Regions from separate parts of the Thermoanaerobacter siderophilus SR4 genome, predicted to be linked through region 2. Evidence: riboswitches for the same ligand, from Rfam matches in the RefSeq annotation. Region 2 holds a riboswitch; each other region holds the start of a gene.
The links. Region 2 has a riboswitch for thiamine pyrophosphate ahead of thiC (phosphomethylpyrimidine synthase ThiC). Riboswitches for the same ligand answer to the same signal wherever they lie in the genome.
Positions count from the first base shown of each region.

Region 1: linked by a shared signal. The riboswitch ahead of thiD (bifunctional hydroxymethylpyrimidine kinase/phosphomethylpyrimidine kinase) and the one ahead of thiC (phosphomethylpyrimidine synthase ThiC) in region 2 are both predicted to bind thiamine pyrophosphate.
Region 3: linked by a shared signal. The riboswitch ahead of thiT (energy-coupled thiamine transporter ThiT) and the one ahead of thiC (phosphomethylpyrimidine synthase ThiC) in region 2 are both predicted to bind thiamine pyrophosphate.

Region 1 covers NZ_CM001486.1:1,685,905-1,698,220, forward strand. The annotation lists gene THESIDRAFT1_RS08255 (iron-containing alcohol dehydrogenase) at 1-707, shown strand, start outside; TPP riboswitch at 1,092-1,194, shown strand; gene thiD (bifunctional hydroxymethylpyrimidine kinase/phosphomethylpyrimidine kinase) at 1,252-2,046, shown strand; gene thiE (thiamine phosphate synthase) at 2,050-2,691, shown strand; gene thiM (hydroxyethylthiazole kinase) at 2,688-3,482, shown strand; gene thiW (energy coupling factor transporter S component ThiW) at 3,475-3,960, shown strand; gene cytX (putative hydroxymethylpyrimidine transporter CytX) at 3,989-5,167, shown strand; gene THESIDRAFT1_RS08285 (hydroxyethylthiazole kinase) at 5,208-5,399, shown strand; gene phoU (phosphate signaling complex protein PhoU) at 5,687-6,340, opposite strand; gene THESIDRAFT1_RS08295 (ABC transporter ATP-binding protein) at 6,777-7,496, opposite strand; gene THESIDRAFT1_RS08300 (ABC transporter ATP-binding protein) at 7,493-8,266, opposite strand; gene THESIDRAFT1_RS08305 (branched-chain amino acid ABC transporter permease) at 8,241-9,209, opposite strand; gene THESIDRAFT1_RS08310 (branched-chain amino acid ABC transporter permease) at 9,220-10,104, opposite strand; gene THESIDRAFT1_RS08315 (ABC transporter substrate-binding protein) at 10,172-11,341, opposite strand; gene THESIDRAFT1_RS08320 (hypothetical protein) at 11,937-12,185, shown strand; tRNA gene THESIDRAFT1_RS08325 (tRNA-Leu) at 12,290-12,316, shown strand, end outside.
Region 2 covers NZ_CM001486.1:666,540-678,855, reverse strand. The annotation lists gene THESIDRAFT1_RS03180 (6-phosphofructokinase) at 1-916, shown strand, start outside; gene THESIDRAFT1_RS03175 (Na+/H+ antiporter NhaC family protein) at 941-2,305, opposite strand; gene THESIDRAFT1_RS03170 (universal stress protein) at 2,336-3,475, opposite strand; gene rd (rubredoxin) at 3,593-3,751, opposite strand; gene thiC (phosphomethylpyrimidine synthase ThiC) at 3,837-5,135, opposite strand; TPP riboswitch at 5,181-5,288, opposite strand; SAM riboswitch class I at 5,473-5,583, shown strand; gene THESIDRAFT1_RS03155 (homoserine dehydrogenase) at 5,651-6,934, shown strand; gene THESIDRAFT1_RS03150 (homocysteine synthase) at 6,962-8,245, shown strand; gene metX (homoserine O-acetyltransferase MetX) at 8,266-9,366, shown strand; gene THESIDRAFT1_RS03140 (Gfo/Idh/MocA family protein) at 9,466-10,602, shown strand; gene THESIDRAFT1_RS03135 (RsmB/NOP family class I SAM-dependent RNA methyltransferase) at 10,647-12,029, shown strand; gene corA (magnesium/cobalt transporter CorA) at 12,031-12,316, shown strand, end outside.
Region 3 covers NZ_CM001486.1:1,043,983-1,051,403, forward strand. The annotation lists gene THESIDRAFT1_RS05130 (phosphatase PAP2 family protein) at 1-473, opposite strand, end outside; gene thiT (energy-coupled thiamine transporter ThiT) at 902-1,540, opposite strand; TPP riboswitch at 1,603-1,705, opposite strand; gene THESIDRAFT1_RS05140 (ABC transporter ATP-binding protein) at 1,828-3,711, opposite strand; partial or broken gene THESIDRAFT1_RS05145 (ABC transporter ATP-binding protein) at 3,708-5,934, opposite strand; gene THESIDRAFT1_RS05150 (MarR family winged helix-turn-helix transcriptional regulator) at 6,045-6,488, opposite strand; gene polX (DNA polymerase/3'-5' exonuclease PolX) at 6,650-7,421, opposite strand, start outside.

The DNA of each region.
Region 1 (12,316 bases), 1.0 Mb from region 2:
CTACAATCCCAGAAAAAAATTATAAGCCTGCAATTGCTTATGATTGCCTGTATCCTATGTATGCCATAGATGACCCTTCCCTTATGACAAAGCTTGACAAAAGACAGACAATAGCGGTTACTATAGATGCTTTAAACCACGTTACCGAAGCTGCTACCACTCTTGTAGCGTCACCTTACAGCGTCCTAATGGCAAAAGAAACAGTGAGGCTGATAGTTCGTTACCTACCCGCTGCTGTAAATGACCCTGAAAACCTTGTGGCCAGATACTATTTGCTTTACGCTTCTGCTTTAGCTGGTATTTCTTTTGACAATGGCCTTTTGCACCTTACCCATGCGCTAGAGCATCCTCTGAGTGCAGTAAAACCCGAGATAGCTCATGGTCTTGGACTTGGTGCTATACTGCCTGCGGTGGTAAAGGCTATTTATCCATCTGTTGCAGAAGTTCTGGCTGAAGTATATAGTCCTATAGTGCCTGGGCTAAAAGGTCTGCCTGCTGAAGCAGAATATGTAGCTAAAAAGGTTGAAGAATGGCTCTTTAATGTAGGATGCACCCAAAAACTTTCGGACTTTGGATTCACAAAAGAGGATATTCCGACTCTGGTAAGGCTTGCTAAAACTACGCCTTCGCTGGACGGATTGCTTTCTAATGCACCAGTGGAAGCAACTGAAGCTGTTATTGCCAAGATTTATGAAGAATCTTTCTAAAATTTAATTTAAAAATTTCACAGCAAGCAGATAGACAATAGGCAATGAACAAGAACAGTATAGTTATTATTTTAACCATGTTGAAGGCAAAGAAATTTTAATCTTTGCAGACAGCGAAGGACAAACAATAGCACAACAAGTTCAAATAGGATATCTTTTTGATAAATAAGAAATGAAGACTGAGAAATTGAGGAGAGCCCTTAGCTTACAAAAATGAGCTAAGGGCAGTAATTTTATGTTTTTTTGTTAACACTTAAATTTTATCAGAAAAAGGGGAATTTATAACTTAACTCATTAAATATTGATATCATTTTCAAAATAATTGTTGAATTCTTTTGCGTTTGTGGTATAATTAGTTTAAGCAATTTACTTAAAACTAAATATGACAAGTGCTAGGGGAGCCAAAAAGTGGCTGAGAGGGGATTCGTTCCCGACCCTTTGAACCTGTCAGGGTAATGCCTGCGTAGGGAAGCATGCTTTTTAAAACATTTGTAAAAATGCTCACCTCACAGGTGGGCTTATTTTATTATTTGGAGGTGTTTTTATGAAATTAGCCCTTACTATTGCCGGCTCTGACTCTGGGGGAGGAGCAGGTATACAGGCAGATTTAAAGACTTTTTCAGCCCATGGAGTATACGGCATGAGTGTCATTACTTCAATAACAGCGCAAAATACAATGGGGGTTTTGGGAATTGAGGATATAAGTCCTGATATGGTGTATTTGCAGATGAAGGCAATTTTTGAGGATTTATATCCAGATGCAGTGAAGATAGGTATGGTGTCTAATGAAGACATAATTAAAATGGTTGCAAAAGGGTTAAAAGATTACAATGTAAAAAATATTGTGTTGGACCCTGTTATGATTTCAAAAAGTGGAAGCTATTTATTGAAGCCGGAAGCAGTGGAGGCTTTGAAAGAGGAACTGATTCCTTTAAGCCTTGTAGTTACGCCAAATCTTATGGAGGCAGGAGAGCTAATTGGAAGGGAAATCAAAAGTGTGTATGACATGAAAGAGGCAGCTAAAAGAATTTTAGATTTTGGTGCAAAAACAGTGGTGGTAAAAGGTGGACATCTTACAGGAGATGCTTTAGATGTATTTTTCGATGGAAAAGAGTTTTATGAAATTACATCAGAGAGAATCGATACTAAAAACACGCATGGTACAGGCTGCACATTTTCCTCAGCTATAGCTGCCAATATCGCTTTAGGCTATGATTTAGTTGAGTCAATAAAAAGAGCGAAGTCATACATTACAGGGGCTATAAAACATTCGTTGGCCATAGGGCATGGAGTAGGTCCCACTAACCATTTTTGGAATATAGAAATAAGGAAGGTGTGAGATATGGACTTAACCCTTTATGCTATAACGGATAGGTCTTACATAAAGGATATGGATATTGCTGACGCAGTAGAATTAGCAATAAAAGGCGGTGCAACAGTAATTCAACTGAGAGAAAAAGACATATCAAGTAGGGAATTTTATGAAATTGCTCTCAAAGTTAAAGAAGTGACAAAAAGAAATAGAATCCCTCTCATTATTAACGACAGAGTGGATATAGCTTTGGCAGTAGATGCAGATGGAGTTCACGTTGGACAGGAGGATTTGCCGGCAGATGTTGTAAGAAAAGTAATAGGTCATGATAAAATAGTAGGGGTATCAGCGAGGACAGTGGAAGAAGCTTTAAAAGCACAAAGAGATGGAGCGGATTATTTAGGAGTGGGAGCGGTGTTTAAGACTCCTACAAAGCCGGAGGCGGAAGCTATTGGAATAGAAGGGCTGAAAAAGATAAAAGAGGCAGTCACTATTCCCGTAGTTGCAATAGGAGGTATAACAAAAGATAATGCTTATGAAGTCATGTTAAAGTCGGGAGTAGACGGGATATCTTCAGTTTCAGCTGTATTTTATGGGGATATAGAAAACAATACAAGAAAACTTTTGGAGGTTATAGCAAAAGCGATAAACGATAGGAGGAATTTGAAATGAAAAAAGAATTGTTGAAAATTTTAAGAGAGAAAAAACCTTTAGTTCACCATATTACAAATATAGTTACTGTCAATGATTGTGCTAATATAACACTGGCTATAGGAGCATTGCCAGTCATGGCACATGCCTTGGAAGAAGTAGAAGAAATGGTAAGTGCAGCAGATGCTTTAGTTTTAAATATAGGCACTCTTACAAATGAACAAGTAGAAGCGATGATAAAGGCAGGAAAGGCTGCAAATAGACTTAAAGTACCAGTTATATTAGACCCTGTTGGAGCGGGAGCTACGAAGCTTAGGACACAAAGCTCAAAAAAGATATTAGAAGAGGTAAAAATTTCTGTGATAAAAGGGAATAGTGCTGAGATTTCAATACTTGCAGGCAAAGGTGGGAAGATACGCGGTGTAGAATCTCAAAGCGGAGCAGATGATATTTCTGAAGCTGCAAAAGATTTAGCAAACGCGTACAACGTTGTAGTAGCAGTGTCAGGTGTTACTGACATAATTACTGATGGAAAAAGAATTGCGTATGTAAAAAATGGGCATCCTATGATGGGCACTGTTACTGGCACAGGTTGTATGCTTACCTCTGTAGTAGCGAGCTTCTGCGGAGTATGTGAAGATTATTTTGCAGCTACAGTAGAAGCTTTTGTAGCTTTTGGAATAGCAGGTGAAAGAGCCGCTCAAAGCAGCAATGTCAAAGGGCCCGGCAGTTTTAAAGTGACATTTTTTGATGAGATATATAATCTCACGCCGGAGATAATAGAAAAAGATAAGAAGGTGGAGTATGAATAAAATACATCGTATGGTTTTTATGGCACTTATTATTGCTATAGGCACCTTTGCTTCTCAATATGTATGGTTTAGTGTAGGTGCTGCCAAAGTTACACCTGTTCAACATGCTATTAATGTTATTTCAGCAGTTTTTTTGGGCCCTTGGGGAGCGTTAGAAGTAGCTTTTATTATAGGACTTTTGAGGAACATCCTTGGTGTTGGATCGCTTTTGGCATTTCCAGGAGGAATGGTTGGTGCGTTCATTGCTGGATATCTTTATAGATTTACACGTAAATTTTATTTTGCCTCTATAGGAGAAGTTATAGGTACAGGCATTATAGGGGCTTTGCTTTCTTATCCTATAGCTAAGTATATACTTGGAAGTTCCGGTTCGGCTTTTATGTTTGTCATTCCATTTTCGCTTTCCAGTACAATAGGCTCGGTTATAGGATATGTAGTGGTATTGGTTTTAGTAAAATATAAGAAATTTATCTCATAAACTTACTTTAGAAAGGCGGGTGTGAATCATGAAAATTAAAAATTTTACCCTTTTTCTAATATGGGCAGGTGCAGCAATCTCAATTGCTGAAATCTATACAGGTTCGCTATTTGCACCTCTAGGTTTAACTAAAGGCTTGTTGGCTATTTTAATAGGCCATATCATTGGTACATTATTTTTCTCGCTTGGGGGGCTTATGTCATACATCCTTAAGTTGCCAGCAATAAAATCAACAAAAGTTGTTTTGGGCAATAAAGGTACAATTTTTTTAGGAGCACTAAACATTCTACAATTGATTGGATGGACAGCAGTCATGATTATACAATCAGCAAAAGCTTTTAATGGTGCCATTGGTATGTCTGTTGGTGTAGGAATACTTTTTGTAGGCATATCTGTTTTATTATGGTCACTATTTTTTGAAAGTGAAGCATACTGGGTAAATAACATTGCAGTAATATTGTTGTTTATATTGACTATTGGTGTTGTAGTATTTTTAAAGGGCGGGAAAATTTTAACACCAACAGGTAATATAAGTTTTGTAGATGCAATCGAACTTGCCGTTGCTATGCCTGTATCATGGCTGCCTTTAGTAGGAGATTATACGATCAACAGTGAAAATAGAAAATCTAGCTTTATATATACATTTTTAGGTTATTTTATTGCAAGCTGTTTTATGTATTTTATAGGTCTTTTTGTTTCATTGAAAACGGAAGGAAAAGATATAATTTCATATTTTGCATCAATAAAAACTGGGTTTGTACCATTGCTAATAATACTTTTATCAACAGTGACGACTACTTTTATGGATGTATACTCTGCTGCGATATCTACAATGGCAGTTATTAAAACAAGGCTCAGTAAAAAAGAGCTATTAATAATTTATTCGCTGATAGGTATCATAGCAGCATATTTATTCCCAATTGATAAATATCAAAACTTTTTATATGCTATCGGTAGTGTATTTATTCCAGTATACACAGTAGTTTTTGTAGGCTTCTTTATATTAAAATATGAAGAAAGTGGGTACCTTAATATTCCTGCAGTTGTATCATCTATCATTGGAATTATTACGTATAATTACATGGTATATAACGGTACTTCATTATTAAAATGGTATCTAACTCCCACCATAACAACAATATTTTTGACTGCTGTAATTTATACTGTAACACAAACTTTTTTTAAAAGAAAAGAGAAAATTTTATGATTGATGAAATTGTAAAACTTTTGAACTCGTAAAAGGGAAAGTGCCACTTATACATGTCATCACAAATTATGTTGTGATGAATGATAATGCAAACGCACTTTTGAGTTTTGGAGCATCACCTGCAATGGCAATGTTGCAAGAAGAGGCATATGATTTTACCGCGATTTCAAATGCCATGTACATAAATATAAAATACCTGCTATCCTTAACCAGGGAAGATGTGCAGCTATAAAAAGGAAAATTGATTTTGCAAAGCATTGCTAAAATTTAGAATTATAAGCATTAACATGCTAATTTTGAAGCTTTGAAGGTGTATCATTATATTTAATGGCAGGTAGATAACTTTTGAATGGAAGCAAAGTAAAGTAGCTACCATAGGTATTTTAAATAACAGCTGATGAAAATATGGAACTTTATTGCTTTAATACACTCCATATCAACAATTTACAGGAGGAATTCCTATTGAAGCTATTAAAAAATGTATAAAAATGAAAACCAAAATACACCAAATTAATATTTTTAATTTAAATCTATATGCTCTCCTGTATCTAAGAAAATTACCCATTCACATATATTAGTAGCATGATCAGCAATTCTCTCAAGATAACGAGCTACAAACAAAAACTGACTCGCTTGGTCGATGTTTCTTAGGTCTTCTATCATATCAGTTAATGGTTCCCTAAATACTTGTTTGTAAAGAGCGTCTACTATATCATCTTTTTCGCCAATCGTTCTTGCAAGGTCTAAATCCTGGTGAACATAAGAATCCAATGACATTTTTACCATTTCTCTTACGATTTCAGCCATTCTAGGAATATCTATCAATGGTTTTGTATATTTTTGATGAGCAATCCTCAAAGTAGTTTTTGCTATATCTACTGCATAGTCTGCCATTCTTTCTAAGTCTGTAACAATTTTAAGCCCTGTCAAAACTATTCTCAAATCCCTTGCAATTGGCTGCTGGGTTACAATAATCTTTGCACATTTATTGTCAATTTTTACTTCCATTTTGTCTATTCTGTCATCACCATCGATGACCTTTTGAGCTAATTCTGTATCATGGTTTACTAAAGAAGCAATGGCGTTTGCTATCGCCTCTTCTACAAGGCTACCCATTTTTAATACGTCATAATGAAGTTCTTCTAATTCTTTTTCAAAATGAGTGCGATTCACCCTTTCACCTCCTTTAACCGAATCTTCTAGTGATGTAGTCTTCCATCCTCTAGTCTTGCCACAACCAGATGGCATTATAAGAACTAAAATGCCATTTTCTTACGTAGATAAAATAATGATTAATTAAAGCATAAAATATTAAGAAAATAAAACAAAGGCATACTCATACAAATGAAACGCCTTTGTTTCATTGTAAGATTATATTTTTTATTTTTAAGGCTGTATAATAAATGTTGAATTGGTTAAGAACCAACCTATAAAAAAATAGAGTACTTATACTAAATGCCTACTGTAAATTCCTAGAGCAAACTTTCAAAATTTTATTATAATGTAAATTTCTTGATAAAAATAATATCATGACGAACCAAACTCTTTATGTATAAAAGCAGAGGGCTCGCCTTTAATCTGACGAGTAAAATGCCTTATCTAACTTCCTTTACCCCCCGAGATAAGCTTCTTTTACCTGCGGGTTTTCCGCCAGCTCCCAGGCGGGGCCAGATAACACAATTTTTCCTGTTTCTAATACATAGCCTTTATGAGCAATAGAAAGAGCCATATGTGCATTTTGTTCTACTAAAAGAATAGTAGTTCCTTGCTCGTTTAGTTCTTTAATGATCGCAAAAATTTCTTTAACCAACAGGGGGGCTAAGCCCATTGAAGGTTCATCTAAAAGCATAAGTCTAGGTGCTGACATTAATGCTCGCCCCATCGCTAACATTTGTTGTTCTCCGCCAGATAAAGAGCCGGCCAGTTGTCCCTTTCTTTCCGCAAGCCGCGGAAACCGTTCAAAAACCCTGGTAAGCCTGCGTTTAAATTCTGCTTTATCTTTTAAAAGATAAGCACCTAACTCCAAGTTTTCCAATACTGACATGTTAGCAAAAACCCGTCGGCCCTCAGGCACCTGGCTTATACCCATTTTTACAATGTCATGAGCAGTTTTACCAGTAATATCCTTACCTTCAAAAATTATTTTTCCTGATTTAGGCTTGACCAATCCACAAATTGTATTTAAAGTAGTGCTTTTCCCCGCACCATTTGCCCCGATTAAGGTTACTATTTCTCCTTCGTTTACGGTAAGCGATATTCCTTTTAAAGCATGAATGGCCCCGTAAAATACATTTAACTCTTCAATTCTTAATACTTCCTTCCCGCTCATAGGTACGCCCCCTCTCCTAAATATGCTTCAATAACCCGAGGGTTGTTTTTAATTTCTTCAGGCGTCCCGTGAGCAATATTAACTCCATAGTCCAAGACGTAAATCTGCTCGCAAATGTTCATTACCAAATGCATATCGTGCTCAATGAGTAAAATAGTCACGTTAAACTTACTCCGGATAAAGCCAATTAATTCCATTAACTCCGTCGTTTCTCGAGGGTTCATGCCTGCTGCTGGTTCGTCTAAAAGTAATAAGGAAGGGTGAGTAGCCAACGCCCGGGCAATTTCTAATCGGCGCTGTTCTCCGTAAGGTAAGTTTTTGGCCTTTTCTTCTGCCTTATGAGCTAAGTTCATGATTTTTAATAGCTCATAAGCTTCATCCCGCATTTCTTTTTCTCCACGGTAAAACTTCCCAAGACGGAATATAGCATGCATCATATTATATGGAACATGCAAGTGCCTGGCAATTAAAACATTCTCTAAAACCGAAAGTTCGCCAAACAAACGAATGTTTTGGAAAGTACGGGTTATGCCTTTAGCAGCAATTTGGTAAGGCTTTAACCCTACTATGCTTTCGCCTTTAAAGATTATATCACCAGTGGTTGGAAGGTAAATCCCGGTTAAAAGGTTAAAAACCGTCGTTTTACCTGCACCGTTTGGTCCGATTAACCCAACTAAATCTCCTTCATTTAAGGTAAGATTTAAATCCTGAACTGCTTTTAATCCTCCAAAACTAATCCCCACGCTATGCGTCTGCAGAATGGCTGCCATGACTTACACCTCTCTTTCTCTGCAAAAGCTTAAAGGATAACTCATGGGTTCCAAGAAGTCCCTGGGGTCTAAATAACATCACCAAGATTAAGATTATGGCATAAATTATAAGTCGCAGTTCTGCTAAACTCTGTAAAAATGTAGAAATTAACGTTAGTACAATTGCCGCTACCACTGAACCGGTGAGGCTCCCCTGTCCTCCTAAAACTACCATCACAAGTATATCAAAGGATTTTAAAAAGTTAAAAGCATTTGGTTCAATAAAGGTAATATAATGAGCAAGGAGTGCCCCGCCAATTCCAGCAAAAAATGAACCCATAGTGAAAGCTATAACTTTATATTTCGTGGTATTTATTCCCATGGCTTCCGCCGCAATTTCATTTTCTCGAACTGAAATACACGCCCGACCGTGGCTGGATTGAACAAAGTTTTTGATAACTAAAACTGTAACCAGCATGCACCCAAAAGCCCACAGCCAATTAGTCCTCTGTGGTATCCCCATTAAACCGTAAGCTCCACCTAAATAATCAATATTTGTTATTACCCCCCGGATTATTTCAGCCAGTCCTAAAGTAGCAATAGCCAAGTAATCGCCTCTTAAACGCAAGGTAGGTATGCCAATTATAATACCGCCAATACCCGCCACTATTGCTCCAACTAACAAGGATACAATAAAAGGGGCATTAAAATTTAAAGACATAATAGCCGACGCATAAGCACCTAATGCCATAAATCCCGCATGGCCAATAGAAAATTGTCCCGTAAAACCAACCACTAAATTTAAACTTACTGCAAGAATAATATTGATTGCGATAATAATTAAGTTTAACATCACAAAAGGACTAATGATTTCTGCTGAATACAAAACCTGAACTCCTACCATAAGCACTACTAGCAACAACGTTACTGCAAGATTTTCCTTTGTAAACCAATTTTTCAGCATTCTGTAACACCTACACTTTCTCCCGAACGTTTTTCCCAAATAAGCCAGAAGGTTTAACTAATAGGATAATAATCAAAATCACAAAAGCTACAGGATCCCGATATAAAGAACTGCCGTACCCACTTACTAAGGACTCGGTAATCCCTAAAATAAGCCCTCCGGTCATTGCTCCAGGTATAATTCCTATTCCTCCTAAAACCGCTGAAACAAAGGCTTTTAAACCAAACATAATTCCCATTAAGGGAAATACTTTATTGTAATATATCCCTACCAGTACCCCTGCTGCCGCAGCTAAAGCTGAACCAAGAGCAAAGGTGATGGATATTGTCGTATCCACATTTATTCCCATTAAACGAGCAGCTTGCATGTCATAAGAAACTGCCCGCATTGCTTTTCCAATTTTCGTATTATGAACTATATACTGTAGTAAAATCATTAAGATAACCGTGACCGCAATAATTAAAATTTCCCTATTTGATATGGTAACCTTTCCGCCAAGTAATGAATACGAAACCTCTTTAAAAACCTCCGGAAATGCTCGAGGCTGTGGACCCAGGAAAAACATCGTGGTATATTCTAAAAGAAGGGAAACGCCTATTGCAGTAATTAAAATTACAATTTTAGGTGAGTTTCTTAAAGGACGATATGCCAATCTTTCGATAATAATGCCTAAAATAGCACACACAATCATGGAAAAAATTAACGCTGGAACAAAAGACATTTTTAAAACCAAGGTCGCATATAGTCCTGCAAAGGCACCAAGCATGTAAACATCGCCATGGGCAAAATTGATGAGTTTTATAATACCATAAACCATAGTGTATCCTAACGCAATTAAAGCGTAAATACTTCCTACTGATATTCCATTTATTAACTGCTGGATAAATTCCATCATATTAACCACCTCTAACCTAATTAAATTCATTTTCTTTAGGGGAGGAATATTCCCCCCCTTTAATCTTTTAAGGATTTACGTAAGCTTTATAGGTTTGCTTACCGTCTTTGTATTCCAAAATCACTAAGCCTTTAACAGCATTGTGATTTTCATCTAAGGAGATTTTGGCAGTAACTCCTTCTACATTCTTGGTGGTCTTTAAAGCTTCTTTGATTTTTTCGGGTGTAGCTTCACCAGCCCGTTTAATGGCATCAACTAAAACAAGTACCGTATCATAACCTACTGCAGCCATTGCATCCGGTTCGCTGCTGTATTTTTCCTTATACTTTTTAACAAAGTCCTGAACTTTTTGGTCAGGCATTAAAGACGAATAGTGATTGGTAATAAAGGTGTTATTAAGCGCAGCTGCACCAGCAATTTCAACAAGTTTTGGCGAATCCCAGCCATCACCACCGCCCATAGGAACATTAATACCAAGCTCACGTGCTTGCTTTACAATTTGGCCCACTTGCTCGTAATAACCAGGTACATAAATAAATTCAGGCTTTAAATTTTTAATCTTGGTTAATACCGAGCGAAAATCCTGATCTTGGCTAGTGTAATTTTCATCAGCTAAAATTTCGCCACCGCCAGCTTTGAAAGCTTCTACAAAAAACTTAGCTAAACCCACCGAATAAGGAGCTGTATTATCTTTTAAAACAGCAACTTTTTTAAGCTTTAATTCATTTAAAACGAACTTCGCCATTGCCGTCCCCTGGAAAGGATCTATAAAGCAAGTCCGGAAAATATACTCCCTTACCTTGCCTGTTTTAGGATCTACTGTAACATCAGGGTTAGTTGCCGAGGGCGAGATCACAGGAACTTTATTAGTTTCGGCAATATTAACATAAGATAGGGTATTGCCAGAAGTCATCGAACCAATAATAGCAACTACTTTATCTTGGGTAATTAACCGAGTCGCAACCGAAGCGGCTTCTGTATTATCAGACTTATTGTCATACTTGACTATTTCAATCTTTTTACCAAGAACTCCGCCAGCATTATTAATTTCATCTACTGCTAACATAATTCCATTTAAGCCTGATTGACCCAATGTGGCAACATTTCCCGACAGCTCTAAGTTTGCTCCAATTTTTATAACATCGCTACTCTCAGACTTATTTCCACACGCCGAAGCAAATAAAAGTAAAAACGATAATAAACCTGCCGCTACTCCCCTAACAAAGCCTTTACGCACGGCTTACCATCCTCCTTTAAAATTTCATGTTTTTTTAAAATAGTCTTACATTTTTGCTATAAGCACATAACCTGTCCTGCTACACCCCTCTCCTTTTTAAAAGGGTGCAAATACACTGCAAATTCTGCTGGCTATCAATTATAATCATTTTATAAAGCATATCTACAATTTTCTCATTTTTCTCTATTTTTCTTAAAATATTCAGTATACATTAGGGACGTCCTATTAGTAACCATTTTCACCTCCTTGTGCCCCTTTTTTCAAATTTGAATTAATTTGTGGTATAATAAAAATGGTCTGCATATTTTAAAAAGGTTTTTTAGGGGATAATATTTGGTATAAAGTTTGATGGAAATTTAAATTTGATGGCTAATAATTAAAAAAGGCAAAGGCACCTTTTTTCTAAAGGCGCCTTTGCCTTTTTTTCTATTTACTTGTTACTTTAATTATACTTATTTTTCTTTGCATTGTCAATAAGTAAAAAGAAAAATGTGTTATTATTCTGTGATATTGTCATATTAAAAGTATTCTGCGATAATGTCAGTATGAGAGCGTTCTAATACTCCCCCAATGCTATTATCATGATTAACGACAAATGAAACGTAACTTTTTGGAATCCTACGGCGGAACGTATACTTGGATATTTTTGCATGCATTTGTAATACAAGATGAACGACTGTACGAAGCATATGGAGAAATTAACGAGCTAAAAATTTCAAAATTAGCAGATAGTGTAGTCAGAAATATTATTCATAGAGGTGAAGATGAGGCTAGAATGATTGAAAAAGAAAATGACCCTGAAGTACTTCTAAAATTATTAAAAGGGAAATGCGATCCTGCTTAGAGGCATTCTTGACATATTAAAAAAACTTTGATAAAATGGTCTTGTGTAAACTCTTAATCAGCGGGGCTGGGGTTCGAGTCCCTAATGGTGCACCATTTTAATATGCGGGCATGGCGGAACTGGCAGACGCG
Region 2 (12,316 bases):
ATATTTTTTCTACATAGGTGGCAATGATTCTATGGATGCCGTTGACAAAATCAGTAAATATACAAGAGAAATAGGTTTTGAAATAAATGTAATTGGAATTCCTAAGACTATTGATAACGATTTGATGTTTACAGATCATTCTCCTGGTTTTGGAAGTGCGGCAAAATATATAGCCACAACTACTTTAGAACTTGCTTTAGATGCGGAAGTGTATGAGACTAAGACAATTAACGTACTCGAAGTGATGGGCAGAAATGCAGGTTGGCTTACCGCTTCTTCTGCTTTGGTTAAAGAAAGATTGCCCCATTTGAAACAACTTATTTATCTTCCTGAGATACCTTTTAATGAGGAAAGATTTTTAGAGGATGTAAATAAAGCTTATAAGGAATATGGCAATGTCTTTATAACTGTATCAGAAGGACTTATGGATGAAAAAGGGAATTACATTGGAAGAAAAGAAAATGCTTATCATAAAGATGCTTTTGGTCATCCTCAACTGGGAGGAGTAGGAGACTATATAGAAAAGCTTGTAAAAGAGAAAATATATAAACGTGTCAAAATGACCAGACTTGGTGTAACGCAAAGATGTGCAATGCACTTGGCATCTAAAGTGGATTTTGAAGAAGCTGAAATGTTGGGGAGGGAAGCAGTAAAGTATGCGTTATGTGGTGAAACCGGGAAAATGATAAGCCTTGTAAGAGAAAGAAATTACCAATACACTGTTAAAACGGATATTGTAGATGTTGATAAAGTGTGTAACAAGGAGAAAAAAGTGCCTTTAAATTGGATAAATGAAGAAGGTAATTATGTCACTGAAGAATTTTTTGATTATGCAAGACCCCTTATACAAGGAGAAGTGAAGGTCCCTATGGTAGAAGGGCTACCTTATTATACAAACTTAAAATATGCGATATAAAAGCAGGAATAAAATCCTGCTTTTTTAAAATTCTTCTATTGTAGCATTGCTATATTGTTTATTACTTTCTATAAACACGATAAGTATTGATAATATAGGGAATAATAGATTTAAATAAGCATAGGGAAGATAGTCAATGACTTTTACTCCTAAAACTGCAGAAGGAAGCATTGCTGCTAAATTCCAAGGTATTATCCCGGCAAGTATCATGCCTGAATCTGCTATTGCTCTTACCATCATATCACTTTTTACGTTAAGATTTCTAAATACGTCTAACATTATGCGGGAAGGTAAAATTACAGAAAGAGCTTGATTGCAAGTTATTACTGCCATTAAAGTGCTTAATAACATTGTGACCAAATAGGCAATTTTAGGGTTTTTAATTTTTTGGGCTTTTCTAAAAACTGCTTTTATAATTCCTGTTCCTTCTAATATTCCAGAAAGAGCGGTAGCAAAGGTTACTACTCCTATCATTGGGAAGATTGAAATCATACCTCCTCCTGAAAAGATAGATTTAAATTCTGGAATATTAGATATATTTCCCAACATAATGACTTTTAAAGAATCTATAGGGTTATAACCATTTAGTAAAGAGACAAAGTAGGAGAGAAGGACAGCAATTGAAAGATTTATCTTTGTAGAAATCCTGAAAAAAGCCAACGTTATAATCATTATAGGAGCTAAAAACAAGAAAAAGTTTATTTTATAATTTTTCAAAATTATAGCTGCAAGATTGTCAAAGGTGTGCGGCGAAGAAATATTAATGTGAAGACTTAAAAGATAGTACAATAAACCAGTTAATACAAAAGTAGGAATCGCGGTTTTAAAAAGAGATTTAAGTACATTGTATTGTTCAATTTCTCCCATATCTGACAGAAGAATAACATTTCCTGCAAGGGGAGAAGTCCTATCTCCTATAAAAGAACCGGATATTACTGCACCAGCAACTATTGGAAGAGAATAGCCAAAGCCATGGGCTAGTCCCATTATTACTATTCCAATAGTACTAGCGGTTCCTACAGCTGTACCTAAAATCATTGAGATAATAGAGGTTGTGATAAAAGACACCAACAAAAAAGCTTGTGGTTTTAAAAAGTGGGAGGCGTAGTAAATAAGAGCAGGAAGGGTTCCATTCTGTTTCCACAAGGCAACGAGGGCTCCTATCAAAAGGAGTATAATCATCACGTTTATACCTTTTTTAATTCCTTTAATTGACATATTGATAAGTTCTTGAGGCGAAAAACCGTTTATCAAAACAATAGCAAAGGTTATTATATAGCTTATAAAAAGCGGTATATAGGGAGGTTGGTGAAAAACTAATACCATTGTCATGGTTATGGCTAAAATTAACAAAAAAGTTATAAGTGAGATTCTAAATTTGTTTTCCATTTTTCACTGCTCCTTTTAGTAATGAAGAAGTTATTTATAAGGTATTACGTGAATTTCTATATTTTTTGCTTTTTTAATTAACTTTATAACAGTAGAACCTCTAAAAAAGGTTTGCAGTCTTGACCTTTGAGAATGCCCTATTATTATTTGTGTAATGTGCATTTGCTTTGCAAATTTTAAAAGCTCATCAGACACGCTTTTTCCTGTCAATGTGTAGACTTCTGCTCCTAATTGTTTTGCTAACATAAAATGGCTTTCTAAAACTTCTTTATCTTTTTCAGTAAGTTTAGGTGCAAGAAAATGTGTACAGTTTACATACACTACTACCCAATCACATTTGAATCTTCTTGCTCTCCTTGCACCCCTTCTTATAAGCTTTTTAGATAGTGGATTTGGTGTTATACACACCATTATTTTTTCATTTGTTTCCCATGTATCAGTTATTCCATGCTCTTTCATATATTCTTCTAATTCTATATCTACTTCTTCGGCGGTAAGTCTTAGCATTAACTCTCTTAAAGCATTTAAATTTCCCTTTCTAAAAAAGTTAGATAGACACTCATCGACTTTGCTTACTGGATAAATATCTCCTCTTTTTAATCGATTAAGCAAAGCATCAGGAGTCAAATCTACAGCAACAATTTCATCTGCGCTATCGACTATGCTGTCAGGGATTGTTTCTCTTACAGCAACACCTGTGATTTGTTGAATAACGTCATTTAAACTTTCTAAATGTTGGATGTTAAGTGTTGTAATTACATTTATTCCATGGCGTAAAATTTCTTCCACATCTTCATATCTTTTTTTGTGCTTAGAGCCAGGCGCATTCGTATGTGCCAATTCATCTATCAAAACTACTTCTGGTTTACGAGCAATTATGGCGTCGGTATCCATTTCTTCTAATATCATGCCGTGGTATTCAATTTTTTTTCGCGGGATTATTTCTAAATTTCCTATTTGTGCTTCTGTCTCTTTTCTTCCATGAGTTTCCACATAACCTATTACTACATCTTGACCTCTTTTAAGACGCCTGTTGCCTTCATTGAGCATTGCATAAGTTTTTCCAACACCAGGAGCATATCCTAAGAATATTTTTAATTTTCCTCGCTGTTGCTTTTTTATAATTTCTAAAGCTTCTTCAGGAGTTAACCTCCTAAAACCTTCACTCATTAAATTTACACGCCCTCCACAGTTTGATTATATCTTTGTTTGAGCATAATGATTTCATACAACTATAATAATATGAATCTTATTAAAAATCAATAAAAAGAGAGAGCAATTGCTCCCTCACATTTTTTCAAACATATCTTTTCCTACTCCACAGTCCGGGCAGACCCAATCATCAGGCAATTCTTCAAAAGGAGTTCCTGGTTCAATTCCTTGTGATGGGTCTCCTTCTTCTGGATCATAGATGTACCCGCATACTGTGCACTGCCACTTTTCCATAAAAAATACCCCCTTGATGTTTTCCTCTATTATAGCAGAAATTAGCAAAGAAAATCAAGGGGGGAATGTAAATAAGGCAAAGGTATTAGCAAGTCATAGTTGAAGTTCCAAGGTACTCACTGACAATTTTCATAGCGCAGAATTTTCCGCACATACTGCAAGTTTTGGCTGTAGATATGTTTTTATTGACGCGATATTTAAAAGCTTTATCAGGGTCTATAGAAAGCTTTATTTGGTCATCCCAGTTTAAGGCTTTTCTAGCTCTAGCCATAGTTAAATCTTTTTCTTTAGCACCTTTTACGCCTTTTGCGATATCTGCAGCATGGGCAGCTATTTTTGCTGCAATAACGCCTTCTTTGACATCTTCTTTGTCTGGAAGTCCGAGATGTTCAGCGGGTGTAACATAGCAAAGGAAATCAGCACCAGAAGCTGCTGCAATTGCTCCTCCGATTGCTGAAGTTATGTGGTCATAACCAGGAGCTATATCAGTCACAATAGGGCCAAGCACATAAAAAGGAGCGTTGTGACAAAGTTGTTTTTGAAGTTTTACATTTGCTTCAATTTGGTCAATTGGCACATGCCCGGGTCCTTCTACCATAACTTGAACTCCTGCCTCTCGAGATTTCTTTACCAATTCGCCAAGGATTATAAGTTCTTGAATTTGTGCTGCGTCTGTAGCATCTTCAAGACAACCTGGACGCAGTCCATCTCCTAAGCTTAGAGTTATGTCATATTTTTTAGCAATATCAAGGAGTCTATCAAAATGTTTATACAAAGGATTTTCTTTGTTGTTATGGAGCATCCAAGCAATTGTAAAGGAGCCACCGCGGCTTACTATATCCATCACTCGGCCGTTGTCTTTAAGCTTTTTCAATGATTCAAATGTTAGACCACAGTGGACTGTAATAAAATCAACCCCGTCTTTTGCTTGTTCTTCTATAACTTCAAAAATAAATTCTTCAGGCATAGCTACAATGCTACCGTATTTGGATATAGATTCTACAGCTGCTTGATACATAGGGACAGTTCCTACAGGGACAGGGGAATTTTCAAGTATTTTTCTACGAGATTGGTTAATGTCGCCCCCTGTGCTTAAATCCATTACCGCATCTGCTCCAGCTTTTACAGCAACATTTAATTTTTCAATTTCTTTTTCAATTTCAGGGTATGCATCAGAGGTTCCTATATTGGCATTTACTTTTGTCGATAAACCCCTTCCTATGCCTTTGGGAATGAGGTTTTTGTGGTTGATGTTTGATGGTATTACTATTTCTCCTTTTTTAACTCCTTCTAAAATAAATTCTTCGTCTACTCCTTCATACTCTGCGACTATTTTCATCTCTTTTGTGACAATGCCTGAAAGGGCGTATTCCAATTGTGTCATAATAAAAACCTCCTTAAAAAATAAATAAACCATGGGGATTATAGCCATGGCAGATGACCACATCCCTACGCAGGTACTAACCTAACAGGTTCGATGGGTTAAAAGGCAACACCTTTTTCTCAGCCGGTTACGCCGGCACCCCATGTGGCAAATATTAAATTTTTATAATCGATAGAGTATAAATATTATACAATAATATTATACCACTAAAAAAAATCGGCGTATATTAAAATTTAGAAAAAATTTAAGAAAGAGTACAAAAAAAGTTCTTGACTTTACAGTTTCAAAGTGATAACATAGATTACAACATGCAAAATTGAATATATTACACACAAACCTCTTATCAAGAGTGGTGGAGGGACTGGCCCGATGAAACCCGGCAACCGGCATTTATATGCGTCTGGTGCCAAATCCTGCAGGTTAGGGTGTCTAACCTGAGAGATGAGAGGAGTGGCGGATTATTAGGCCCTCTTCTCATTGAGAAGAGGGCCTAAAAATTTATTTGGAGGTGTGACATGAAAATAAAAATCGGATTATTAGGACTTGGAACAGTAGGAACAGGAGTATATAAATTGATAACTTCAAGAGGAGGTCATATAAGGGAGAGTACAGGGGTTTATCCTGAGATAAAGAAGATACTCGTGAAAAATCTCAATAAGCCAAGGAAAGTGAAGGTAGAAGGACTACTTACCCAAAATGCTGAAGAAATTTTGAAAGATAAAGAGATAAAAATAGTCATTGAAGCAATAGGAGGTATTTCTCCAGCTTACGAATATGTGAAGGAGGCTTTGTCTTCAGGGAAGCATGTAATCACTGCAAATAAAGAATTGATAGCTAAGCATGGAGAAGAATTAAATGAAATAGCAGAAAAGAATAGAGTATTTCTAAAATGTGAGGCAAGTGTAGGTGGGGCTATACCTATACTGCATCAAATTGATAGATTAAAAATTACAGATGAAATAGATTTTGTAGGCGGTATAATAAATGGCACTACTAATTATATTCTCACCAAAATGACTACTGAAGGTAGAAGGTATAAAGAAGCACTTAAAGAAGCCCAGCAATTAGGATATGCAGAAGCAAATCCCGATTATGACGTAAAAGGCTTTGATGCCCTTTATAAACTTGCTATATTAATGAGGAAAGTGTTCAATATAAACGTGCCAGTAAATTCTATAACCAGAAAAGGAATAGACGAAATCACGACTCAAGATTTAAATTACATCAATAAGTGGGGATATAAAATAAAATTATTTGCCTGGGGCAAAAAAGTCAAAGATGGCATCTTTGCAGGAGTGGAACCAGTTTTAGTCGAAGAAAATAATATTTTGTCAAGGATAAACGACGTAAATAATGCTATCATACTTAGAGGGGATAGTTTTGGTGAATATGTTTTTGTAGGAAAAGGTGCTGGAGAACTTCCTACAGGGGATGCTGTAGTGGCAGATTTAATTGATATATTGTTAAACTATGATATCAAAGATAATAAGAGGATAAACTTTCTTCCAATTCGTCAGGGAAGTTTTACAGATACTTTTTATATAAGGCTTGAAACTCATAAAGAAAATATTTTAGGTTTGAAAAAAGTTTTAAAGTTTTTAAAAGAACAAAAAGTATCAATTGTGGAATCTTCCTATGAAAACGGCACATTTACAGCTATTGTTAAAATGAAGAAAAGTGTTGAGACATTTACAGAAAAATTAGAAAAAATAACCGAGATAAAAACTATTTTTAAAGTTTTGCAAGAGGATATAACAGAAGAAGTAAGTAAATTTGAGGATTTTGTAGAAGTGATTTAAAAAAATTTTGTGAAAGGAGTTAAAAGTATGTCTAAAAAATATGGTTTTTCAACTTTGGCAATTCATGAAGGGTGGGAGCCTGACCCAACTACGGGAGCTGTAGCCCTTCCTATATATCAAACTTCTTCCTTTGCTTTTAAAAGTACTGAGCACGCTGCAGACCTCTTTGCCTTAAAAGAAGAAGGGTATATATATACTCGAATGATGAACCCCACAGTTGACGTTTTTGAAAAGAGAATAGCTGCATTAGAAGGTGGGGTAGGTGCCCTTGCTGTATCTTCAGGTCAAGCAGCTATAACGCTGGCAGTTACTAATATCGCAGGAGTAGGAGACGAGATTGTATCTTCTACCAATCTTTATGGAGGGACTTATAATCTTTTTGCGACTACTTTGAAAAAGTTTGGTATAAATTTTAAGTTTGTGGACCCCAGCAATCCTGAAAACTTTAAAAGTCAAATAACAGATAACACAAAAGCTTTGTACGTTGAGACTATTGGCAATCCAAAGATTGACGTGGCTGACATTGAAAAAATAGCAGAAATTGCCCACACTGCAGGAATTCCTCTCATTGTAGATAATACTTTTGCAACTCCTTACCTTGCACGGCCTATCGAGTTTGGGGCTGATATAGTGGTACATTCGGCGACTAAATTTATAGGTGGACATGGGACTTCTATAGGTGGAGTTATAGTAGATTCTGGAAAATTTAATTGGGACAATGGAAAGTTTCCAGAACTTACAGAACCAGATCCAAGTTATCATGGTATAAGGTATGTAAAAGATGTAGGCGAAGCAGCTTATATTGTAAAAGCGAGGGTGCAACTTTTAAGGGATTTGGGTACTGCTTTGAGTCCATTTAATGCATTTTTATTCGCACAAGGATTAGAGACTCTATCTCTTAGGATGGAAAGGCACAGTCAAAATGCTTTAAAAGTTGCAGAGTTTTTAGCTTCTCATCCCTACGTTTCGTGGGTGAATTATCCAGGACTTAAATCAAGTCCCTATTATGCTTTGGCACAAAAGTATTTGCCAAGAGGGCAAGGAGGAGTTTTGACTTTTGGCATAAAAGGTGGATTAAAAGCAGGCATTAAGTTTATAGAGAGTTTAAAATTATTTACTCATCTTGCTAATATAGGGGATGCAAAGTCTTTGGTTATACATCCAGCCAGCACGACCCATCAGCAGTTATCAAAAGAAGAACAGTTAGCTTCTGGTGTTACGGAGGATATGATAAGACTTTCTGTAGGGCTAGAAGATATAGAAGATATATTAGAAGACCTTGATAATGCCCTTTATGCATCGCAAAAATAGATAAGGAAAGGTTGATGCAGATGATAGTTGAGGAAAAAAAGGTTACACTAAAAGGGAAAAATATATTCACTACAGAAAGTGGGTATAGCTTTGATGAAGTTACTATTGTTTATGAAACTTATGGGAAATTAAATAAAGAAAAAAATAACGTGATACTTGTGGAACATGCTTTAAGTGGCAGTGCCCATGCAGCAGGTGTGAATCCTGGGAAAAATAACGTGGGCTGGTGGGACCCTTTAATTGGCCCCGGTAAATATATTGATACAGATAAGTATTTTGTCATATGCTCTAACTTTCTCGGCAGTTGTTATGGAACGACAGGACCTTCTTCTATAGACCCTAAAACAGGGAAACCATATGGGCTTAGGTTTCCAAAAATTAATATAAGAGACATGGTGAGAGTGCAGAAACTTCTTCTAGATTATCTTGGCATAGACCGGATAAAAGTCGCTATTGGAGGGTCTATGGGAGGAATGCAGGCTTTAGAGTGGGCAGTGACATACCCGGATTTAGTGGATAAATCTATTGTCATAGCTGCTGATTATAAGCTTACTCCTCTTAATATTGCGTATAATCATGTAGGAATACAATGCATACTAAATGACCCACATTTTTACGGCGGTGATTACTATGATAAGCCCCATAAACCTGATAAAGGATTGAGCACTGCCAGAATGCTGGGAATGATAACCTACAAAAGTGGTGATTTATTTGACTATAGATTTGATAGGTTAAGAGATGAAAACAATTTTGAAGTGGAAAATTACCTCAACTATCATGGTTTGTCTTTTATAAACAGGTTTGATGCAAATTCATATTTATATATTTTATGGGCTATGAATGAACATGACATTACGAAGCCTTATGGTTCTTTGAAGATGGCACTTAAAAGGATTAAAGCGGAAATACTTATGATAGGGATAGATACAGATATGATTTTTCCTTCTAAGTACATGAGGGATTTCATTAAAAAACTTAATGCTTCAGGAGGGTGTGGCAAATTTGAAGAAATATCTTCAATGCAAGGTCATGACTCTTTTTTGGTGGATATAGATAAGATTGGACCTATTATTTCGGATTTTATAGAAGAAACATACAATAAAGAAATGGTTTGTGTATAATTGTAAAAGAACAGTCCCTTTTAAAAGGGGTTGTTCTTTTTTATGCTTTATTAATGTTATAATTAAAATATATCGTAATTTTATAAAGAGGTGATTTGGATGTCAAAAAAAGAAATAAAACTTGGCTTTATAGGGCTTGGCTTTATTGGGACAATCCATTCTATAGCTTGTTTTTCAATGCCTTTAATATTTAAAAACCTTCCTTTTGAAGTGAAACTTGGACCTGTGTACAAGAATAACATAGAAGATATACCACATTTTTTTGAAAAAGGTGTAAAAAGTATTGAAGAAATGCTGGAAGAGGGCGGCCTTGATGCTGTCGACATATGTACCCCTAATTACCTTCATTATGAACAGGCGATGAAAGTGATAGAAAAAGGCATTCCATTATATCTTGAGAAGCCAATGGGAGTTAACGGCAAAGAAGCCTATGAAATAATGGAAAAGGCAAAAGAAAAAAGGATAATACATCAAACAGCTTTAATGTACAGGTTTATGCCCGCTGTAAACCAGGCAAGGGACATGATAAAAAATGGAGAGATAGGTGAAATTTTAAATTTTAAGGCGTTGATGCTTCATTCGGGCTATATGGATCCTAAAAGGCCTATGTCCTGGAAAATGAAAAAAGCTACTTCTGGTGGTGGAGCAATAGTTGACATGGGGATACACCTTGTGGATGCAGTAAGATTTATGATGGGAGAAATAAAGTCTTTAAGATCAAATTCTAAGACATATTTTAAAAAAAGGCCTGTATCCAAAGGCTCTGAAATTTATGAAGAAGTGGATGTAGATGACTGGACAAATGTAGAAATAGAAATGAAAAATGGAGGATGGGGAAGTATCGAAGCCTCAAGGATATCTGCCGACCTTGAGGAGGAGACTCGATTTGAAATATACGGTACAAAGGGCTCAATAAAAATATCTACAAAACATCCTCGTTATGCTGTATTATATAAAAAGCAAGATAATATCCAAATAATTGGCGATTACGATAAAAAAAGCAAATTTAGCGAGTATGTGGAGTCAATATATCCTACAGAAAAGTATTCTCTTGGATGGATGGTAGATTTACACATGGCAAGCCTTATAAATTTTTTTACAAATATAGTAGAGGATAAAATTGTATTTAGTGAGACACCCACTTTTGAGGAAGCCTACAAAGACCAGGTTATTTTGGATAAAATATTATTATCAGCTGAAAATAATGGGAAAGTTATTAGTAATCTAAAAGATTAGTTGTCAGTATATTATTCAATCAATAAGATAGGGGTAGTAATAAGATGAAAATTACAGTAAAAAAAGAGTTTTTGAAGAGAATGGAGCAATTACTTAAAGAAGAGTATGAAGATTTTTTAAAGGAATACGACAAAAAGCCTCAAAAAGGCTTAAGAGTGAATACATTAAAAATCGGTGTAGAAGAGTTTAAAAAAATTGTTCCTTTTGAGATAACCCCAATTCCTTGGTGCCCAACTGGGTTTTATTATGATAAAGAAGAAAAGGCGGGCAACCATTTGTACCATATTTTAGGACTTTACTATATTCAAGAGCCGACAGCGATGGCAGTTGTGGAGGTGTTAGACCCTAAACCAGGGGAAAAGATTCTCGATGTAAGTGCAGCGCCGGGAGGTAAAACCACCCACATAGCTACGAAAATTGGCGATGAAGGAATAATTGTTGCTAATGAAATAGATAAAAAAAGAATAAAAGCACTGGTGGAAAATGTAGAAAGAATGGGAATAAGAAATATTGTCATAACAAATGAAACTCCTGAAAAGTTGGCTACCGCATTTGAAGGATATTTTGATAAAATTTTGGTAGATGCTCCTTGCTCAGGAGAGGGAATGTTTAGAAAAGACCCTACAGCAAGGAAAATTTGGTCTTTAAATAATGTTATGAGTTGTTCTATTACACAGAGAAATATTTTGCGAAGTGTAGCTCCTTTATTAAAAAAGGGAGGCATTTTGGTTTATTCTACCTGTACTTTTGCTCCTGAGGAGGATGAAGGAGTTATAAAAAATTTTTTAGAAGAACATCCTGAATTTGAAATTGAAGAAAGTGAGATTAGCAAATTCTTTGACAGAGGGCATCCCGAATGGGTTGAAGGTCCTAAAGATATAAAAAAATGCATGAGATTATGGCCACATAAGGTGAGAGGAGAAGGACATTTTATTGCGAAACTGAGAAAAAAAGAGGAAGAAGAGCCAGACTCTAGATTTAAAAAAACAAAAGGCAGAAAAAAGCAAAAAGAATTACAACTATTTTACGACTTTGCTGATAAATATCTTAATTTAGACTTAGATAATCTAAATATTGAAGTGCATAATGATTTTGTTTACCATGTACCAGAGGGTTTACCGGATTTGAGTAATATAAAGGTATACAGATACGGTTGGCAGTTAGGAGAGCTTAAGAAAAACAGGTTTGAGCCTTCTCACTGGTTGGCAATGGGAATTAAAACTTTACAAGCTAAAAGACTTTTGGAACTTGAAAGAGAACAAAAGGAAAAATATTTAAAAGGAGAAACTTTTGAATTGGACTTAGAAGACGGCTGGATTTTTTTTACTATAGAAGGGTTTCCTGCGGGATGGGGCAGAATTGCAAAAGGGGTAGTTAAAAATTATTATCCTAAGTGGCTTAGAGATATAGAAGTATGGGAGGAATAAAATGATTAGGTGTTTATCATATTCACAAGGGGAAATTGTCAGTATTTCCCCTAATACTATTACAGAAAAAATTAACAATAAAAATCTTTTATGGGTTGATTTAGAAAACCCAACTGATTCTGAAATCAAAATATTAAGCGATGTTTTTAAGTTTCATCCTCTTACTATAGAAGATTGTCTCCATAGGAAGCAGCGGTCTAAAGTAGAAAACTACAAAGATTATTACTTTATAGTAATGAATGTTTTTAAAGGGAGAAAATTGGAAGAGGAATTTAGAATTTCAGAAA
Region 3 (7,421 bases), 370 kb from region 2:
CCCATTAATACATCTGAAGGATAATGCAGTCCAATGTATATCCTTGAAATCCCTACAAGTACTGCCAGCGAAATAAAGAACAGTGCAAGGCTTGGAAAAAACATTGAAAAAGTCATAGCAAGTGAAAAACTGGCAGTAGCGTGACCTGAAGGAAAAGAATAATCTTTTAAAAGATGTTTAAAAGTATTTGTATTAGCTAATACCATATAAGGCCTTGGTCTTGTATATTTTCTTTTTAAGAGCTGAACAAACAAATGGCTGCTTACAAGAGCAGTTAAAGCTTCTAAAGCAGAGGCTTTCACATTGTTTTTTCCGAAAAATATTAAAGATAAGCAAGAAAATATTGTAAAAAAAGGACCTCCTATATGAGTTATTTTAGGCATTATTTTGTCCAATATATTACATTTTATTCTTTTGTTTATATAGAAAAAAATGTTTTTGTCTTTGTCAAGAAGCACTCTTTTTATTTGCATCAGCAAAATCCCCTCCCTATAATCTCATTTCACTAATGCTTTCATCGAAATTTTTCAGCACAATTTCACACACTCTATCAGCGGAATTTTTATAAACCAATTCTTCCATTCTTTTTTCATATACTTAAGTTTATCAAGGTTTTCAAACAACAATTCTCTTAACTTTCAAAAGGATTTTATATTCTTTATATCTACAATTATATATACATTATCGTACTTTTCAAAAGCTTTTTCAACAGCCTTTGCTACTCTTTTATGGCCTGTTCCTATTTATCCATGGGCTTTCCCATAACCTTTGATTAAATTATCTTATGATAACATTAAAAAACATTATAGGGATGTTAATTTTATGTTAAATTTTTTCTTACAAAATATTATACCATTATTTTGGCTATCCATTGAAAAAAATAAAAAGGGGAAATACCCCTTTAAGCAATTGCTTTCTTTTTAATTTCCTCGATAGCATTTCTAACTTGAGGAATTAGTGAAACTGCAAAACATATTGCCACTTCTACACCTATTATGCTTCCATTAACTAAAAGTGAATAAACTATAGGACTCATTCCTTTTGGCGCATAGCTTGCAAAAAAGAATACTCCGGATAAAAAGTGAGAGAAAAATCGTCCAAATCCGCCGACTAAAATTCCCAAACTCAGGTTTTTTCTAAAAAAGCCAGCAAGTCCTAATGCACCAAAAGCCAAAGGATAGTCGAGAAGTACTTGCACCCATTGGACTATAAAGGGGTCTTGAATAAGTTGCAAAAGTCCATATGCCATGCCAACAATCACACCAGGACCTGGTCCATAATAATACGCAAATATAAAAAGTGGAAGCATGCTGGCAGGCGTTATGGAACCACCCTGTGGCCAGTGGTAAAACCTTATATATGACAGCACAAAAGAAATAGCAATTGAAAGTGCTCCGTAGACAAGCATCTTTGTGTCAAATTTGACACTTCTTCGCATCAGATATAAAAGAAAAGCTGCCAATAAAATTGCCAATATAACTGATAAGGTCACTGGTTTTATTTTGGCAAAATCAGAAAATATACTTATAATGTAGGACATAATAAAAAACACCTCCATGATATTTAGAGGCTATGTTCGCTGAAAAAAATACCGCGAAATGCGGTATTTTTGAGCCGCATTCCCTACGGAGGCATTACCCTCATCAGGTTCCAAGGGTTTGGCATCAATGCCATCTCAGCCATTAAGGCTCCCCCAGCGGACATAACCACCTATTTTGTTTTCACCTTTAATTTATCATTTTCTGTAGTCTGTGTCAAGAATAATTATCAAATGCGGATGGCCAAGCTTTGTAGGTTGCTGACGTTTTGCACACACATCAAATGGTATTAACTTGCCATCTCTTCCTCTTTTTCAAACTGACTGTTATAGAGACTTGCATAAAAACCGCCTTTGGCAAGAAGCTCTTCGTGGGTACCTTGCTCTATAATATCTCCATGGTTCATGACAAGTATCAAGTCAGCATCCCTTATCGTAGAAAGCCTATGAGCGATTATAAAGCTTGTGCGTCCTTTCATAAGGTAATCCATCGCTTTTTGTATTTGTATTTCTGTAAGGGTATCTACAGAGCTTGTAGCCTCATCGAGTATGAGAATTTTGGGATCTTTCAAAATAGCTCTTGCTATAGTTAGTAACTGCTTTTGCCCTTGAGAAATATTTGTGGTCTCTTCATTTAATACCATGTTATAGCCCCCTGGCAATGTCCTTACAAAACTGTCAACATGAGCTGCCTTAGCAGCTTTTATAACTTCCTCATCAGTAGCATCGAGACGGCCATATCTTATATTGTCCATAATAGTACCATTGTAAAGCCAAGTATCCTGAAGCACCATGCCAAAAAGTGAACGCAAATCTTCTCTCGTAAAATCTCTTATATCATGCCCGTCAATCAAAATAGCTCCTTCATTCACATCGTAAAAGCGCATTAAAAGTTTCACTATAGTAGTCTTTCCTGCACCAGTAGGACCGACAATTGCAACTTTTTGTCCTGCCTTAATAGAAGCAGAAAAGTTATTTATCACCATTTTATCAGGTCTATATCCAAAACGAACATTTCTAAACTCCACATTCCCTTTTATATCTTCAATTTTTACAGGCTGTGGATTATCTGGAACTTCCTCTTCTTCCTCCAAAAACTCAAATACTCTTTCTGCACAGGCAGCAGTTTGTTGCAGTATATTGGAAATATTTGCAATCTGAGCAATAGGCTGTGTAAAAGATCGGATGTACTGTATAAACGCCTGAATATCCCCCACTTCTATTGCATTTTTTATGACCAACCAACTACCCAAAACTGTAACCGCCACATAACCCAAGTTTCCTATTACATTCATAAGTGGCATCATAATACCTGTCAAAAACTGTGACTTCCAAGCTGCTCCGTACAAAGTGTTATTTAATACATCAAACTTTTCAATGCTCTTTTTCTCTCCATTAAAAGCCTTTACTATATTATGGCCTCCATATACTTCCTCCACATGACCATTTACATGCCCTAAATAATCCTGCTGCTCTCTAAAATACATTTGTGAATGTTTGACAATAAAGGCAATTACCAAAGAAGACAAAGGAATTATCAAAAGCGCCACTAAAGTCATAAGCCAGTTTATGGTAAACATCATAATCAAAACGCCTACTACTGTCGTCACAGAAGTGATTATCTGAGTCAAGCTTTGATTGAGAGTCTGAGTAATTGTATCCACGTCATTTGTAATACGTGACAATATTTCCCCTTGATTTGTGCTTTCAAAATATTTCAAAGGCAGGCGGTTAATTTTTTCAGAAATTTCTTTTCTAAATCTATAGGTAACTTTCATCGCAACCCCAGACATTATCCATCCTTGCAGGTATCCGAATAAAGCACTTAAACCATATAAGCCTATGAGAATTAGAATTATCTTTCCTACATATTCAAAGTCTATGCCACTGCCTTGCCCTGTTATTTTATTCATTACACCTTCAAAAATTTTGGTTATGGCTTTACTGAGTATTTTAGGACCCGCAATGGAGAAGGAAGCACTAAGAGCTGCTAATATAAATACACTTATTATAGAAATTTTATAAGCTGATAAATATTTTATCAACTTTTTCATTGTGCCTTTAAAATCTCGCGCTTTTTCTCCACCGCGAACCATGCCATGGGGACCGCCTCCCATTCCTGGCCCGCGAAGTCTGGGCATCTGTTTGGGGTCTATTCTTCTATTTTCACTCATGCCAATTCCTCCTCCGACAGCTGTGATAAAGCTATTTCTCTGTAAGTTTGACAGTTTTTAAGTAGGTCTTTGTGTTTCCCTATGCCCACAATTTTACCTTCTTCAAGCACTATTATTTGGTCTGCATGCAAAAGAGTTGACACCCTTTGTGACACCATTATAACAGTGCTTGATTTTTAGCCTTTCTCTTAAGGCTTTCCTTAAAGCTGACTCTGTTTTGAAGTCAAGAGCTGAAAAACTTTCATCAAAAATGTATATTTCAGGCTTTTTAACAAGAGCACGAGCAATGGAAAGCCTCTGCTTTTGCCCTCCTGAAACGTTTGTTCCTCCTTGTGCAATCTCTGAATCAAATTTCTTGGTCTTTTCATTTATAAATTCCATTGCTTGTGCAATTTCTGCTGCTTCTTTTACTTCCTCGTCCGTAGCCTGGTCATTTCCGTATTTCAAATTTGATTTAATTGTACCACTGAAAAGCCAACTTTTTTGGGGTACATATCCTATTCTGCTGCGTAAATCTTCCTGCCTTACCTCTCTTACATCTACACCATCAACCAAAACCTGTCCTTCTGTCACATCGTAAAATCTCAAGATCAAATTCACTAAGGTACTCTTTCCAGAACCTGTTCTTCCTATTATGCCTACTGTCTGCCCTGGCAAAACCTTGAAGTTTATATCCTTTAAAGCGTATTCTTCAGCACCTGGATATTTAAAAGATACATTCCTAAATTCTACAGTTCCAGCCATATTTTCATTAAATTGTTTTGGATTTTCTGGGTCTTTTATAGAAGGCTCTGTAGCCAAAACCTCAGCAATACGCTCTGCCGATACTGATGCTCTTGGTATCATTATAAACAGCATTGAGAACATCAAAAATGCAAAGATAATCTGTATAGCGTATTGCATAAATGCCATCATGTCTCCAACTTGCATGCTGGAATTTTGGATTTGGTGAGCTCCTACCCATATTATCAAAAGAGTAATTCCATTCATCACAAGCATCATAGATGGAAATATAAATGCCATAGCACGATTTACAAAAAGCCCTACTTTTGTAATATCTTGATTAGCTTTGTCAAAGCGCTCTTCTTCAAATTTTTGATTATTAAAAGCTCTTACCACCATTATTCCTGACAAATTTTCACGAGTAACTAAGTTTAATCTATCAATCAATTTTTGCATTAGCATAAACTTGGGCATCGCAATGGAGTACAATGCTGATATTATACCTAAAAGTACTATTACTGCTAAAGCTATAATCCAAGACATTGAAACACTTTTGCTAAGTGCTCTAAATACACCACCTATACCCATTATAGGCGCATAAAACACCATTCTTATCATAATTACAAGAAGCATTTGTATTTGTGTAATATCATTTGTAGTTCTTGTTATCAAAGAAGCCGTAGAAAATTTGTCAAATTCAGCATTAGAGAAGCTCTCTACTCTTGCAAATAAATCTCTTCTCAAATCTCTCGCTACTCCAGCTGCCACTTTTGATGCAAAAAATGCTACCATAATAGTGCTTAATGCACTCAGTCCAGTTATCAATAGCATTATAAGGCCAGTATGAAGAATGTAATCAGTTTGAATTTTGTCTGTATTTATGCCAATTGCCTTGTATTCTTCTTTTACAGCCATTGTTGCAGCTTGTATAACCATATTGTCACCTAAAGAAGCAAACTTTTTGTTCATTTCATCTCTTATTTGAATAAGTTGCTCTTCTGGCAGTTGAGACATCATAGCAAAGAGGTCTACATTTGCCGGTATTTTCTTTCCATTAAATTCTATACTTCCGTTTTTTGCACTGGCTTTAGCTTTTTCCACACCTGTAACAGCTAAAAAGGCTTTCCCCATAGGTAAATTTATTTTGTCAATTTCTGATTTATCTACGCTTTTAAGGACATATACAGGCTCTTTTGAAAGAATAGGATATTTTTTTACATATTTATCATAATCAGGACTGGATTTGTCTACTAATGTATAATCTTTTAAAATCTCTTCCTTTTCTTCAGGTGTAACAAATAGCAAAAGTTTATCCATTTCGCTTTTCCTTATAGCCTCAGGCACTGCATTTACTATGCCACCTTGCTGTATTCCATTGTTAACTATCTTGGACATATAGTCAGGCAATGACAAATCACTCATTGCTTGAACAAATATAAAGAACACTGCTAAAAAAATCAACAGAATATAGGGTTTTAAATATTTCGCCAGTTTTACCATACCAACACCTTCTCCTCCTAAAAATTTGCCTCGATTTCTTTTGTGAGAACTACTTCTTTTTAAATTTCTACTTCCTCAACTTATTTACTTAATTTTGTTATACTTCCTCACTATAAATCATGTTGTTTTTCCAATATTTTTTTCAGTGCTTCTAATCCTTCAATTATTTTATTAAGGTCTTGTGGGCTTGCTCTACTTATTAATTTTTCAAACTTCTCTTCAGCTTCTTTGAAATGTTTTTGAAAAGTATCTTTAAACTTAGGAGTCACACTGACATAAACAACTCTTCTATCTTCAGTGCTTCTCGTCCTCTCTACCAAGCCTTGCTTTTCTAACCTGTCAATAATGCCAGAAACAGTGCTATTGGAAAGCCCTAATCTCTGACTTAAGTCACTTACTTTCATTTCACCATAACGGGCTAAAATGCCCATAAGCATTCCTTGTGGTCCTGTAATGTCAAAATCTTTGCATTCGTATTTCATAGAATGCTTTATAATATTCATTATTTGTTTTAAAAGCTTAAGTATTTTCAATCCGTTGTTTATCTCTTCCATTTTCACCACCGCATTTTAAATTATTTCGCACACGAATATTTTGTATTCAAATATTTCTGATACAAAATATATTGTACTCTTCTCATAATAGTATGTCAAGATTTCTTAAAGCTTTTCAAAAAAATAAAATAAAAAAACCGCTAATAAAATTAAAAGCGGTTTTACATATTAGAAAAAATCTCTAACACTGCCTCCAGTTCATAAGTATTTACAACATCTTTTGCTTCAAGCCACCCCTTTCTTGCAATACCAATGCCATACTTTACATCTTCCAACCCTTCTACACTGTGGGCATCCGGACATATGGCAAATTTTACACCTTTATCTTTTGCATATTTTATATATCTCCAGTCAAGGTCTAATCTATAGGGGCTGGCATTTATCTCAATTATTTTGCCGTATTCTTTTGCCGCGTCAATTACTTGATAGACGTCAATTTCATAGCTGTCTCTTGCCAGTAAAAGTCTTCCAGTCAAATGGCCTATTATCTTTGTGTATTTATTTTTAATGGCGTTTATCACTCTTTTTGTCATCTCTTCTTTAGTCATTCTAAAATGAGAATGTATAGAAGCTATAACCAAATCGAATCTTTTTAAAATTTCTTCGTCGTAGTCTAATGACCCATCCGGCAAAATATCCGATTCAATACCTTTTAATATGACTATATCATCGTATTTTTTGTTTAACTCTTCTATTTCTTCCCACTGTTTCAATAGCATTTCCTCTGCCAATCCACCGGCATAAAAAGCAGATTTACTGTGGTCAGTAATCGCTATGTATTTATATCCTAGCTTTCTCGCTCTCTCTACCATATCAACAAGAGAATTTCTACCGTCGCTATAAGTAGTGTGTACATGAAATACGCCTTTTAAATCTTTTTCTTCTATCAAGGCAGGTATTTCTCCTCTTTCTGCCGCCTCAATTTCTCCCATG